2 regions of the Streptomyces sp. NBC_01716 genome follow, and region 2 is predicted to be linked to the other one. Evidence: predicted binding sites of a transcription regulator. Region 2 holds the regulator's gene; the other holds the start of a gene.
What was found. The regulator HrcA, encoded in region 2, represses chaperone genes, less so after heat shock. The targets are predictions, from matches to a motif close to TTNGCACTCNGNNNNNCNGAGTGCNAA.
Positions count from the first base shown of each region.

Region 1: groES (co-chaperone GroES) is a predicted target of HrcA. The motif match lies at 1,408-1,434, and genes of this name have one in related genera.

Region 1 covers NZ_CP109181.1:3,357,970-3,365,360, reverse strand. The annotation lists gene OIE74_RS14520 (class I SAM-dependent methyltransferase) at 1-235, opposite strand, end outside; gene OIE74_RS14515 (polysaccharide deacetylase family protein) at 293-1,342, shown strand; gene groES (co-chaperone GroES) at 1,583-1,891, shown strand; gene groL (chaperonin GroEL) at 1,990-3,615, shown strand; gene OIE74_RS14500 (hydroxyacid dehydrogenase) at 3,699-4,733, opposite strand; gene OIE74_RS14495 (SDR family NAD(P)-dependent oxidoreductase) at 4,802-5,599, opposite strand; gene OIE74_RS14490 (MOSC domain-containing protein) at 5,722-6,459, opposite strand; gene OIE74_RS14485 (LysR family transcriptional regulator) at 6,554-7,391, shown strand, end outside.
Region 2 covers NZ_CP109181.1:6,006,895-6,014,285, forward strand. The annotation lists gene hemW (radical SAM family heme chaperone HemW) at 1-1,033, shown strand, start outside; gene OIE74_RS26455 (DUF3097 domain-containing protein) at 1,336-2,160, opposite strand; gene OIE74_RS26460 (MBL fold metallo-hydrolase) at 2,180-2,899, opposite strand; gene hrcA (heat-inducible transcriptional repressor HrcA) at 3,063-4,079, shown strand; gene dnaJ (molecular chaperone DnaJ) at 4,080-5,213, shown strand; gene OIE74_RS26475 (nitronate monooxygenase) at 5,313-6,386, shown strand; gene OIE74_RS26480 (16S rRNA (uracil(1498)-N(3))-methyltransferase) at 6,383-7,123, shown strand; gene OIE74_RS26485 (histidine triad nucleotide-binding protein) at 7,211-7,391, shown strand, end outside.

The sequences.
Region 1 (7,391 bases), 2.6 Mb from region 2:
GCTCGCCGAACTTCGCGGTCGCGCGCTGGCGCAGCCGGGCCTGCGCGAGCGCCGACGAGACCAGCTCGGCGGGGTGGTCACGGCGCAGCCGGGTCGCCAGGGCCAGCTCCTGGGCGGGGTCGTAGTCGCGAAGGGCGGCGAGCAGGGCCTGGCCCTCCTCGGAGAGGAGCGGGGCCAGGGGTGCGGGGGTGCGGTCGTTCACCGGGTCATTGTGGGCCAGCCGGGCGACCGTCATCGCTCCCCGGCGGTGTCTGCCGGGTGCGTGGGCCGGGCGCTGACAGGATGCGACGCCATGCAACTAGTACGACAAAAGGACAATAAAGCCTCAGGGGCTAGGAAAAGGAACCCCGGCCGGCGGGTGCGCACCGCCGCCGCCGTACTCCTGATCGCCGCGCTCGGCACCGCCTGCGCGGGTGAGTCCGGCGACCGCGACGGCAGCGGCGGCGGCCGGAGCGGGGACGGTGGCGGCGGTGGTGGCGGACCCGTGGAGTCGGCCCCGGAGAAACCGGGCCGGGCCGGCCCCGCCCCGGGAGCCGGGGCCGGCAAGAAGGCCGACGCCGACGCCGACGCCGCCGCTGCCGTCAGGGCGCAGGCGGAAGCCCAGGCGCAGGCCCAGGCGAAGTCCCAGGCGCTGCGCGCCGTGGCCGCGAAGAAGTGGAAGCTCGCCAAGACCCCGCTCGCCGCACCCCCGCCGCCCGCGGCGAAGCCCCGGATCACCACCCGCAAGGGCTTCGAGGTCACGGGCGGCGCGACCCTGCCGCCGGTCTTCACCAGGGTCCCGACCAAGGAGAAGGTCGTCTTCCTGACGATCGACGACGGCGCCGAGAAGGACCCCGAACTGCTGCGGATGATGGGCGAGTTGAAGATCCCGTACAGCGCCTTCCTCAGCGACTACGTCATCAACGACAACTACGCCTATTTCAAGAAGATGCAGTCCCGCGGTGTCTCCCTGCACAACCACACCCTCACCCACCCCTACCTCCCCGGGCTCTCCTACAAGGAGCAGAAACGGGAGATCTGCGGCCAGCAGGAGAAGATCGAGAAGCGGTACGGGAAGCGGCCCGCGCTTTTCCGGCCGCCGTACGGCAACTACGACGCGCGCACCCTGCGCGCCGCCAAGTCCTGCGGCGTCAAGGCGGTTCCGCTGTGGTCGTCCGAGGCGTTCCCCGACCACATGGAGTGGCGCGAGTGGGACCGGGACCTGCACCCCGGCGACATCGTCCTCACGCATTTCCGCGGGAAGGAGGACTGGAAGGGCTCGATGCCCGACATGATCCGGCACGTCATGAAGACGATCACCGACAAGGGGTACGCGGTGGCGAAGCTGGAGGACTACGTCTGAGCCGGTTCACCGGCCCCTTCGGGCCCCGGAACGGGGGCCGGACGGCGGCGGCGCGCGGGGCCCGACTGGCACTCAGCTTGACCGAGTGCTAATCGCGGTCATAGTGTCATGTCTGGCACTCCCCACTGGAGAGTGCCAATGCGTGACAGGACAGGTCCGGCACCCGCGACGACGGATCGAGCCCGGTCGCGCCACCCAGACAGTTAACCCCGTGAGATCTCCGAAGGGGGAGGTCGGATCGTGACGACCGCCAGCACCAAGGTTGCCATCAAGCCGCTCGAGGACCGCATTGTGGTCCAGCCGCTCGACGCAGAGCAGACCACGGCCTCTGGCCTGGTTATTCCGGACACGGCCAAGGAGAAGCCCCAGGAGGGCGTCGTCCTGGCCGTCGGTCCGGGTCGCTTCGAGAACGGCGAGCGGCTTCCGCTCGACGTTTCCGTCGGCGACGTCGTTCTGTACAGCAAGTACGGCGGTACTGAGGTGAAGTACACGGGCGAGGAGTACCTCGTCCTCTCGGCTCGCGACGTGCTCGCGATCATCGAGAAGTAATTCCACAGTCCGCTGTGAGCTGCGCCCCTGGCCCCCGCATCGCCGGGCGGCCCGGGGCGTAGTTCGTTGTTCGTTCGAGAGGACAAGAGAAAGCTCCCATGGCGAAGATCCTGAAGTTCGACGAGGACGCCCGTCGCGCCCTTGAGCGCGGCGTCAACAAGCTTGCCGACACGGTGAAGGTGACGATCGGCCCCAAGGGCCGCAACGTCGTCATCGACAAGAAGTTCGGCGCGCCGACCATCACCAACGACGGTGTCACCATCGCCCGCGAGGTCGAGCTCGACGACCCGTACGAAAACCTCGGCGCCCAGCTCGTGAAGGAGGTGGCGACCAAGACCAACGACATCGCGGGTGACGGCACCACCACCGCCACCGTGCTGGCCCAGGCGCTGGTCCGCGAGGGCCTGCGCAACGTCGCCGCCGGCGCCTCCCCGGCCGCCCTGAAGAAGGGCATCGACGCGGCCGTCGCCGCCGTCTCCAAGGAGCTGCTGGACACGGCCCGTCCGATCGACGACAAGGCCGACATCGCCGCGGTCGCCGGGCTCTCCGCCCAGGACCCGCAGGTCGGCGAGCTCATCGCCGAGGCGATGGACAAGGTCGGCAAGGACGGTGTCATCACCGTCGAGGAGTCCAACACCTTCGGCCTGGAGCTGGAGTTCACCGAGGGCATGGCCTTCGACAAGGGCTACCTCTCGCCGTACATGGTGACCGACCAGGAGCGTATGGAGGCCGTCCTCGACGACCCGTACATCCTGATCAACCAGGGCAAGATCGGCTCCATCCAGGACATGCTCCCGCTGCTGGAGAAGGTCATCCAGGCGGGCGGCTCCCGGCCGCTGCTGATCATCGCCGAGGACGTCGAGGGCGAGGCGCTCTCCACCCTCGTCGTCAACAAGATCCGCGGCACGTTCAACGCCGTCGCGGTGAAGGCCCCCGGCTTCGGTGACCGCCGCAAGGCCATGCTCGGCGACATCGCCACCCTCACGGGCGCGACCGTCATCGCCGAGGAGGTCGGCCTCAAGCTCGACCAGGCCGGTCTCGACGTGCTGGGCACCGCCCGCCGCGTCACGGTCTCCAAGGACGACACCACGATCGTCGACGGCGGTGGCGAGAGCACCGAGGTCGCCGGCCGCGTCAACCAGATCAAGGCCGAGATCGAGGCCACGGACTCCGACTGGGACCGCGAGAAGCTCCAGGAGCGCCTCGCGAAGCTGGCCGGCGGCGTGTGCGTGATCAAGGTCGGCGCCGCGACCGAGGTCGAGCTCAAGGAGAAGAAGCACCGTCTGGAGGACGCCATCTCCGCGACCCGCGCCGCGGTCGAGGAGGGCATCGTCTCCGGTGGTGGCTCCGCCCTGGTGCACGCCGCCAAGGTGCTGGGCGACAACCTCGGCAAGACGGGCGACGAGGCCACCGGTGTCGCGGTCGTCCGCCGCGCCGTGGTCGAGCCGCTGCGCTGGATCGCCGAGAACGCCGGTCTTGAGGGCTACGTCATCACCGCGAAGGTCGCCGAGCTCGACAAGGGCCACGGCTTCAACGCATCGACCGGCGAGTACGTCGACCTGGTGAAGGCCGGCGTCAACGACCCGGTCAAGGTCACCCGTTCCGCGCTGGAGAACGCCGCTTCCATCGCCGCGCTGCTCCTCACGACCGAGACCCTGGTCGTCGAGAAGCCGGCCGAGGAAGAGGCCGACGCCGGCCAGGGCGGCCACGGTCACAGCCACTGAGCCCAGCGGCTCTCCGTGGTAGACGCGCCGAGGCCCGGCGCCCCTTCGGGGGTGCCGGGCCTCGGCGCGTTCCCGGGTACGGCTCAGGCCGAGTGCGGCAGCGCCGACGGATGTACGGGATCCTCGAACGGCAGCCCCTTCGCGTACCGCTCCACCTCGTCCAGCGCCTGATCCGTCATCCGGTGGACCTCTCCGCCCAGCGAGCCCGCGACATGCGGGGTCAGCAGCACGTTCGGCAGGTCGTACAACGGCGAGTCGGCCGACGGCGGTTCGGGATCCGTCACGTCGAGCACCGCGCTCAGCCGGCCGGAGACCAGCTGCGGCAGCAGCGCGTCCTCGTCGATCAGCGAGCCCCGCGCGGTGTTGATCAGCGTGGCCCCGTCGGGCATCGCCGCGAGCTGCGCGGCGCCGATCATCCGGTGGGTGGCCGGGACCTGCGGAGCGTGGACCGACACCACCTGGCTCCGCGCGCACAGCTCGATCAGCGCCATCTGCTCGACACCGAGAGCCTCGGCGGCGGCGGTGTCGATGTACGGGTCGTACAGCAGGACGTCGAGGTCGAACGGCCGCAGCAGCTCGATCACCCGGCGGCCGATCCGGGACGCGCCGACGATGCCGACCGTACGGCGGTAGTTGCCCGCCCCGCTCAGCTCCTGGTGCCAGTCGTGGGGGGCGCGCAGCTCCCGGTGGCGGTGGGCCGAGTGAAGGACCCGCTTGCCCGCGAAGAGGATCGCGGCCAGCGTGTACTCGGCGACGGGCTCGGCGTTGGCCGCCGCCGCCGATGTGACCGCGATGCCCCGCTCCCAGCAGGCGTCCGTGATGTGGTGCTTGACCGTTCCCGCCGCGTGTACGACGGCGCGCAGCCGCGGTGCGGCGTCGAGGACCTCGGCCGTCAGCGGTGGCGCGCCCCAGCAGGTGATCAGCAGTTCGGCGTCGGCGAGCGCGGCGGCGACGGCGGGGTCGAGACCGGGGCCGGTCAGGGTGTGGGCGACACGTCGCGGATCGGTGCGTACGAGGCTGGTCAGCCGGGAGAGATGAGCGGGGGAGAACAGCCGCTCCGCGATGCCCGGACCCATCGAGAGCAGCGCCGAAGGCCGATTGTCAGTGGCGTCGTGCATGGTGGAAGTCGCTCTCCTCGTGGGGTCGGCGTGGGTGGTACGGCGGGCCGGACCGGCGGGTCCCGCCGCTATCGCGGCCCGTACTTCCGTCCAGTCTTCGACGTCACCCCGCCGAGCAGCCCCCGCGGCGCCAGCTTCACCGCGCCCATCAGGGCCTTGTACCGCGGGTCCGGCACCGACACCGTCTTGCCACGCGCCAGATCGGTCAGCGCCGCGGTCACCAGTTTGTCGGCGTCCAGCCACATCCAGTTGGGGATCCTGTCCGTCCCCATCCCCGCCCGGTCGTGGAACTCCGTGCGCGTGAAGCCGGGGCAGAGCGCCATCAGCCGTACCCCGGTCCCCTCCAGGTCCCGCGCGGCGCCCTCCGTGAACTGCACGACCCATGCCTTCGACGCGCCGTACGTCCCGCGCGGCAGGAAAGCGGCCACCGACGACACGTTCACCACCCCGCCGCGCCCGCGCTCCCGCATTCCGACGACGGCCGCCGACGTCAGCCGCAGCACCGCCTCGCAGTGCACCTTCAGCATCGTCAGCTCGTCGGCCATCGACACGTCCAGGAACCGGCCCTTGTTCCCGAACCCCGCGTTGTTGACCAGCAGATCGACCGGGTGCTTGAGGTCGCCCAGACGCTCCTCGACCGCCGCGATCCCCAGGTCCGTGGAGAGATCGGCGGTCAGCACCTCGGCCTCGATGCCGTGCAGGTCGTGGAGTTCGGTCGCCTGGTGCTGAAGGCGCTCGGTGTCACGTGCGACCAGCACCAGATTGTGGCCGCTTCCCACCCCGCCGGAGGTCCCGCCCGCCGCCAGCCGCCGCGCGAACGCGGCGCCGATACCCGCTGTGGCGCCCGTAATCAAAGCAGTCGTCATAGGCGGCACGTTAGACGGTCGCGCGCCCGGCGCGAACGGCCGTCCGGTCACCGGAAGGCGCCCCCGCCCACCACCGGGCGCCCCCGGCACACCGCTTCCCGCCCTGTTGTCGTTTCCGGGAGTCACACCACCTCGGCGCTCTCGTCGGCGGTTCCGTCCGTCTGACCGGGGACCGTCGCGGCCCCGGCCGTCCCGTCGCCGTACCTCGCCACGTACTCCCGCGCGGTCCTCAACTCCTCGGTGTGCAGGGCCTCTCCGGCGGCCAGCACCCTCGGCAGCAGCTCGCGCTCGGTGGTCGCGGCCCGGAAGGCGAGAGCCACCGTCACCTCGTGCTCGGGCCGGTGCACGATCTCGACCGGGTCGCCCGCCCGGACCTCGCCGGGCACCACGACCCGGAAGTACGCCCCGGTGACCCCCTGCCGGGTGAACCGCCTGACCCACCCCTTCTCACCGAGCCGGCCCGCGAACGTACGGCACGGGACCCGCCCGCTCGTCGCCTCCAGCACCAGATCGGGGCCGACCCGCCAACGCTCGCCGATCAGCGTCCCGTTGAGATCGAGACCGGCTGTCGTGAGGTTCTCGCCGAAGCAGCCGTTGGCCAGCGGACGCCCCAACTCCCGCTCCCAGAAATCCAGATCCTCCCGCGCGTACACGTACACGGCCTGGTCGCTGCCGCCGTGATGGCGCAGATCGCACACCGTGTCCCCGACGAGACCGCTCGCGCCCGTGCCCTTGCGGCCGGGATCGCGCACCGCGACCGGGCCGTCCACCGGCTGCTTGTCGATACCGGTCGCGCCGCCGGGCGCGTCCGTGTACGCGACGGTCTTGGCACGTCCCACATTCACGGTCAGAACTCTCATGCCAGGAACGCTAACGCGCCGCCCCGGTCGGGGGCCTCCCAAATGTGCCGCCCCGAATTTCCCCGGGCCCCCAAGTTTCCCTTATGTTTGCGGGGTGATCGAAGCCCGTCATCTCCGTGTCCTGCGTGCCGTCGCCACCACCGGCTCGTTCTCCGCCGCGGCGCGGGAACTGGGCTGCACCCAGCCCGCCGTCAGCCAGCAGATGAAGGTCCTCGAAGCCTCGGTCGGTACGACCCTGCTGATCAGGACCAGCCGCGCGATGCGCCTCACCCAGGCCGGCGAAGTGCTCGTACGGCACGCGGCGGGCATCCTGTCCGGACTCACCGCCGCCGAGGAGGAGGTCGCCGCCATCGCGGGCCTGCGCGCCGGCCGGGTCCGGCTGGTCTCGTTCCCGAGCGGCAGCTCCACGCTCGTCCCCGCCGCACTGGCCGCCCTGCGCGCCGCGCACCCCGGCACCCGCGTCTCGCTCGTCGACGCGGAGCCGCCACGCTCCGTCGAGATGCTGCGCGACGGCGACTGCGACGTGGCGCTGGCGTTCCGTTACGGCTCCACCGGCGGCGCCGGGGAGTGGGACGACCTGGTCGTACGCCCGCTGCTGACCGACCGGCTGGTGGGGCTGCTCCCGGAGAAGCACCGGCTGGCCGGGGCCGCCGCCGTCTCCATCGCGGACCTCGCCGACGAGTCCTGGATCGCGGGCTGTCCGCGCTGCCGGCACCAACTGGTGGAAGCCTGCGCGAAGGCGGGCTTCACCCCCCGTATCGACTTCGCGACGGACGACTACCCCGCGGTGATCGGCCTGGTCGGGGCCGGACTCGGGGTCGCGTTCCTGCCGGAGCTGGCGATGGAGTCGGTGCTGCCGAAGGCCGCCCGTACGGTCACCGTCGACCCCGCGGTGCGGCGGGAGATCGTCGCGCTCACCCTGCCCGATCTGG
Region 2 (7,391 bases):
CAACTACGCCGACACCCTGACCGACGAGATCCGGCTCGCCCGCAAGGTCCTCGGCGACGACTCCCGGCCCGTCCGCACCGTCTTCGTCGGCGGCGGTACGCCCACGCTGCTCGCCGCGTCCGACCTCGTACGGATGCTGGGCGCCGTACGCGACGAGTTCGGCCTCGCGGACGACGCCGAGGTCACCACCGAGGCGAACCCGGAGTCCGTCGGCCCCGAGTACCTCGCGGAGCTCCGCGCGGGCGGCTTCAACCGGATCTCCTTCGGTATGCAGAGCGCGAAGCGGCACGTGCTCCAGGTCCTCGACCGCACGCACACCCCCGGACGGCCCGAGGCGTGCGTCGCGGAGGCCCACGCGGCCGGGTTCGACCATGTGAACCTCGACCTGATCTACGGCACGCCCGGGGAGACCGACGACGACTGGCGCGATTCGCTGGCGGCGGCGGTGGGGGCGGGGCCCGACCATGTGTCGGCGTACGCGCTCATCGTCGAGGAGGGCACGGGGCTCGCCCGCCGGATCCGCCGGGGCGAGATCCCCATGACCGACGACGACGAGCACGCGGACCGGTACCTGATCGCGGACGAGACGCTGGCGGCGGCCGGGTTCTCCTGGTACGAGGTCTCCAACTGGGCCACCACGCCGGCCGGCCGCTGCCTGCACAACGAGCTGTACTGGCGCGGGGCGGACTGGTGGGGCGCGGGTCCCGGCGCCCACAGCCACGTGGGCGGGGTCCGGTGGTGGAACGTGAAGCACCCGGGGGCGTACGCGGCGGCGCTGGCGGAGGGGCGGTCGCCGGGGGCGGGCCGGGAGCTCCTCACGGCGGAGGACCGGCGCGTGGAGCGCATCCTGCTGGAGCTGCGGCTGTCGGAGGGCGTGGAGCTGTCCCTGCTGCGGCCTGCGGGGCTGGCGGCTGCGGGGCGGGCGCTGGGCGAGGGGCTGCTGTCGGCGGGGCCGTACGGGGAAGGGCGGGCGGTGCTGACGCTGCGGGGGAGGTTGCTGGCGGACGCGGTGGTGCGGGATCTGGTGGATTGAGGGGGGTGCCGTCCGGCGGTTCGCGGGGTTGTTGGGTTGCGGGTTCGTTGCCGGGGGCGGGGGTCGGGGCCTCCGGAGGGGTATGTCCGGACGGCGTGATTTACGGCGCGTGCCCCGTTCGTTGGACCCGATGTGCCCCTGTTGTTCACGCGCCACAAATCAGCCTGAGTGTCCGAACACACCCCTCCTGCGACCCCGCCCCCCTCAGGCCGTCGCGTGGCGCTGTTCAAGCCCCGTACCGGCACCCGGACACCGACCCGCACCACCGACCCCGCCGGAGGCGACCCCAGACCCGCAAACCGCTACTCGCGCGGGGGGTCCGTCACGAAGTCGATCAACTCCTCCACCCGGCCCAGCAGCGCCGGTTCCAGGTCCCGGTAGCTTCGGACCGAGGACAGGATTCGCTGCCACGCCGCACCGGTGTTTTCCGGCCAGCCCAGGGACCGGCACACCCCCGTCTTCCAGTCCTGGCCGCGCGGAATCGTCGGCCAGGCCGCGATGCCCACCGAGGACGGCTTCACCGCCTCCCAGACGTCGATGTACGGGTGCCCCACGACCAGTACGTCGTCCCCGGTGACCTGCTCCGCCAGGCGGGACTCCTTGGAGCCGGGCACCAGGTGGTCCACCAGGACGCCGAGCCGCGCGTCAGGTGCCGGGGCGAACTCCGCGACGATCGCCGGGAGGTCGTCGATGCCCTCCAGATACTCCACGACCACGCCCTCTATACGGAGGTCGTCGCCCCAGACCCGCTCGACCAGTTCCGCGTCGTGCCGCCCTTCTACGTAGATACGCCCCGCACGGGCGACCCGCGCCCGCGCGCCGGGGACGGCTACCGAGCCGGAGGCCGTGCGGGTGGGCCGGGCCGGGCCGCCGGCGGTTGGCCGGACCAGGGTGACGGCCTGGCCTTCGAGCAGGAACCCGCGCGCCACCAGCGGGAACACCCGGTGCTTGCCGAAGCGGTCCTCCAGGGTGACCGTCGGCCCCTCGGCCGTCTTCTCGCAGCGGATCACCGCGCCGCAGAAGCCCGTCGACACCTCCTCGACCACCAGATCCGGCTCGGCGGGCACCTCCGGCACCGGCTTCGAGCGCTTCCAGGGCGGGGTCAGATCGGGGCTGTAGCTGCGCATCCCCAGACGATATCCGGGCTCACGCCGTGCCGAAACGTGCGGCGAGCGCGCCCCGCTGGGCCCGTACGAACGCCGCGTCGACGGCCGCGCCATGGCCGGGAACGTACACCGCGTCCCCGCCGCCCAGCGCCAGCAGCCGATCGAGGGCGGCAGGCCAGCGGGCGGGAATCGCGTCGTCGCCCGCCTGGGGTTCGCCCGACTCCTCGACCAGGTCGCCGCAGAAGACGATCTCCCGGTCGCCCGGGACGAGCAGGGCCAGATCGTGCCCGGAGTGCCCGGGGCCGACATTGGCGAGAAGTACCTGTCGCCCGCCGAGATCGAGCGTCCACTCGCCCGTTACGGGATGGTCCGGCACCACCAGTACGTCCACCGCCGTCGCGGCTTCGGAGGCGGGTACGCCGTGCCGTACGGCCGTGGCGCGCAGGCTCTCCCGGTCGCGGAGCAGCAGCTCGCCCAGGCCGACCGCCCCGTAGATCTCCGCCCCCGAGAAGGCCGCCGTGCCCAGGACGTGGTCGAAGTGGGGATGACTGAGCGCGATATGGGTGACGCGCCTGCCGCACAGCGCTTGCGCCTGCGCGCGGATCTCCGAGCCCTCGCGGAGCGTCGAGCCCGTGTCGTACAGAAGGACGGCGTCCGCGCCCACGACAAGCCCGACCGTCGCATCCCAGCCAGGCAGCCGCCGTCTGCCGACCCCCGGAGCCAGTCGTTCCCAGCCGTGCTCTTCCCAACGGACGTCCATACGGCGACGCTATCGGTGGGGCGGGCGGTGCCGCGCGGTAGCGTGACCGGTCGGCCTTGCTAGGGGCGTACCTCACGGCCGTACACTGGCCCGGGGAATGCTGGCACTCCCGCGCATCGAGTGCCAAGCCGGATCCGAGGAACCAGAGCTGGAGGTGTGCGCGATGCTGAGCGAACGCAGGCTTGAGGTGCTGCGCGCCATCGTCCAGGACTATGTCGGCACCGAGGAGCCCGTCGGCTCCAAGGCGCTCACCGAGCGGCACAAGCTCGGTGTCTCCCCGGCCACCGTCCGTAACGACATGGCGGTGCTGGAGGACGAGGGCTTCATCGCCCAGCCCCACACCAGTGCGGGGCGTATTCCGACGGACAAGGGCTACCGGCTCTTCGTCGACCGGCTGGCGGGCGTCAAGCCGCTCTCGGCGCCGGAGCGCAGGGCCATCCAGAACTTTCTCGACAGTGCCGTCGATCTGGACGACGTGGTGGGCCGTACGGTGCGGCTGCTCGCGCAGCTGACCCGGCAGGTCGCGGTCGTGCAGTACCCCTCGCTGACCCGCTCGACGGTGCGGCATGTGGAACTGCTCTCGCTGGCCCCCGCGCGGCTGATGCTGGTTCTGATCACCGACACCGGCCGGGTCGAGCAGCGCATGATCGACTGTCCGGTGCCGTTCGGCGACACGTCGCTGGCGGACCTGCGGGCCCGGCTCAACGCCCGGGTCGTGGGGCGCCGGTTCTCCGACGTGCCGCTGCTGGTGCAGGAGTTGCCCGACTCCTTCGACCTGGAGGACCGGGGCACGGTGTCCACGGTCCTCGCGACGCTTCTGGAGACGCTGGTCGAGGAGACCGAGGAGCGGCTGATGATCGGCGGCACCGCCAATCTGACGCGCTTCGGGCACGACTTCCCCCTGACAATCCGGCCTGTGCTGGAGGCACTTGAGGAGCAGGTCGTGCTCCTCAGGCTCCTCGGCGAGGCCGAGGACTCAGGCATGACCGTACGAATCGGGCACGAGAACGCCCACGAGGGCCTCAACTCCACGTCCGTCGTCGCGGTCGGCTACGGTTCGGGCGACGAGGCAGTCGCCAAACTCGGCGTGGTCGGACCGACCCGCATGGACTACCCCGGAACGATGGGAGCGGTACGCGCAGTGGCACGTTACGTCGGACAGATCCTGGCGGAGTCGTAAGTGGCCACGGACTACTACGCCGTACTCGGCGTACGCCGCGACGCATCACAGGACGAGATCAAGAAGGCATTCCGCAGGCTCGCCCGCGAGCTGCACCCGGATGTCAATCCCGATCCCAAGACGCAGGAGCGCTTCAAGGAGATCAACGCCGCGTACGAGGTGTTGTCGGACCCGCAGAAGAAGCAGGTCTACGACCTCGGCGGCGACCCGCTCTCGCAGGCGGGCGGCGGTGCCGGCGGCTTCGGTGCCGGTGGCTTCGGCAACTTCTCGGACATCATGGACGCGTTCTTCGGGACGTCGCAGCAGCGTGGGCCGAGGTCGCGGACGCGGCGCGGCCAGGACGCGATGATCCGGCTGGAGATCGACCTCAACGAGGCCGCCTTCGGTACGACGAAGGACATCCAGGTAGACACGGCGGTCGTCTGTACGACCTGCTCGGGCGAGGGCGCCGCACCCGGCACCTCCGCGCAGACCTGTGACATGTGCCGCGGTCGCGGTGAGGTCTCGCAGGTCACGCGGTCCTTCCTGGGCCAGGTCATGACCTCGCGGCCGTGCCCGCAGTGCCAGGGCTTCGGTACGGTCGTGCCGACCCCCTGCCCCGAGTGCGCGGGCGACGGCCGTATCCGCTCGCGCCGCACGCTCACGGTCAAGATCCCCGCGGGCGTCGACAACGGCACCCGTATCCAGCTCTCGGGTGAGGGCGAGGTCGGGCCAGGTGGCGGTCCGGCGGGCGATCTGTACGTCGAGATCCATGAGCTGCCGCACACGGTGTTCCAGCGCCGCGGCGACGATCTGCACTGCACGGTCACCATCCCGATGACCGCGGCGTCCCTGGGCACCCAGTGCCCGCTGGAGACGCTGGACGGGGTCGAGGACATCGACGTACGGCCGGGCACCCAGTCCGGCCAGTCGATCCCGCTCCACGGCCGTGGCATCACGCATCTGCGCGGCGGTGGCCGGGGCGACCTGATCGTCCATGTCGAGGTCATGACCCCGGCGAAACTCGACCCGGAGCAGGAGCGGTTGCTGCGGGAGCTGGCGAAGCTCAGGGGCGAGGAACGGCCCACCGGCCAGTTCCAACCGGGACAGCAGGGCCTCTTCTCCCGGCTGAAGGACGCGTTCAACGGTCGTTAGACCGTCCCCTCGGCCGCCGGAGGGCCTGCTCAGGGCCCCTCTGGCGGCCGAGGACGAACCGGCACCGAGGCTCCACGGCCGACATGGCACCATGCGTGCATGTCCTCCGTGTTGACCGATCTCTGCCGGTATCCGATCGTGCAGGCGCCCATGGCCGGCGGCGCGTCCGGCCCGCAGCTGGTCGCGGCCGTCGGGGACGCCGGCGGACTCGGATTCCTCGCCGCCGGTTACAAGACCGCCGACGGGATGTACGAAGAGGTCAAGCAGCTCCGGGGGCTCAGCTCGGCCCCGTTCGGGATCAATCTGTTCATGCCGCAGCCGCATCACGACGACCACGCCGCCGTGGATCTCTACCGCGAACAGCTGGCCGGTGAGGCGACCTGGTACGAGACGCCGCTCGGCGACCCCGACGCGGGCGGCGACGACGGGTACGAGGCCAAGCTCGCGATACTGCTCGACGATCCCGTCCCCGTCGTGTCGTTCACCTTCGGCTGCCCCACGCCCACCACCCTCGACGCTTTCACCCGCGTCGGCACCCTCACCGTCGTCACGGTGACCACACCAGAGGAGGCCCAGACCGCCCAGTGGTCGGGCGCCGACGTCGTCTGCGTCCAGGGCATCGAGGCGGGCGGCCATCAGGGCACGCACCGCGACGACCCCGCCACCGACGGCGCGGGCATCGGGCTGCTGTCGCTCGTGACGCAGGTACGGGACTCCGTACGGCTCCCGGTCATCGCGGCCGGCGGACTCATGCGCGGCGGCCAGATCGCCGCCGTACTGGCCGCGGGCGCCGACGCCGCGCAGTTCGGCACCGCCTTCCTCGTCTGCCCGGAGTCCGGCGCCCACGCGCTCCACAAGCAGGCCATGACCAACCCGCTGTTCACCCGCACCGAACTCACCCGCGCCTTCTCCGGCCGGCCCGCGCGCGGTCTCGTCAACCGCTTCATGCGCGAACACGGCCCGTACGCCCCGCCCGCGTACCCGGAGGTGCACCACCTGACCGCCGGACTGCGCAGGGCCGCCGCCAAGGTCGGCGACCCCCAGGGCATGGCCCTGTGGGCCGGCCAGGGCCACCGGATGGCCCGCGCTCTGCCCGCCGGGCAGCTCGTCGAGGTCCTCGCCGACGAACTCGAAGCCACCCGCGCCTCGTTGACCCTGGGGAACGCCTCATGACCGCACCTGTCTTCGTCGTCGACACCGCCGTCGCCCTGCGGCCGGGCACGGTCACGCTGGACGGCCCCGAGGGCCGCCACGCCGTCTCCGTAAGGAGGCTGCGCGCCGGGGAGGAGGTGGTCCTCACCGACGGCGCGGGCACCGGCGCCCACGGGACGGTCGAGGCCGTCCACGGCAAGGACCGGCTGGACGTCGCGGTCACCGGCGTACGGACCGAGGACGAGCCCCGGCCCCGTATCACCGTCGTCCAGGCGCTGCCCAAGGGCGACCGCGGCGAGGTGTCCGTCGAGACGATGACCGAGACCGGCGTCGACGCGATCGTGCCCTGGCAGGCCGCGCGCTGCGTCACGCAGTGGAGGGGCGAACGGGGTGCCAAGTCCCTGGCGAAATGGCGCGCGACCGCGCGCGAGGCGGGCAAGCAGTCCCGCAGGATCCGCTTCCCCGACGTCGCGGAGGCGATGACCTCCAAAGAGGTCGCGGCGCTGCTGGCCGGAGCCGACTTCGCCGCCGTCCTGCACGAGGAGGGCAGCGAGCCCCTGGCCACCGCCGAACTCCCCGCCGCCGGGAGCATCGTGCTCGTCGTCGGACCCGAGGGCGGCGTCTCCCCGGACGAACTGGCGCTCTTCGCGGACGCCGGGGCCACCGCGTACCGGCTCGGCCGCACCGTGCTGCGCACCTCCACCGCCGGCACGGCCGCGTGCGCGCTGCTGCTGGCCCGTACGGGCCGCTGGTCCTGACCGGGGGACACGCTCCGGGGGCGGATAGCATGCCTCCGTACGGAAGTGACCAGGGGCGACCGGCCGACCGATGAGGAGACCCGGACCATGGCGGGAGAACGACAGGCCGACTGCCTGTTCTGCAAGATCGTCGCCGGGGAGGTGCCGGCCACCGTCGTACGCGAGACGGACACCACCGTGGCCTTCAGGGACATCAACCCGCAGGCTCCCACGCATGTTCTGGTGATCCCCAAGGTCCACTACCCGGACGTGGCCACGCTCGCCGCCG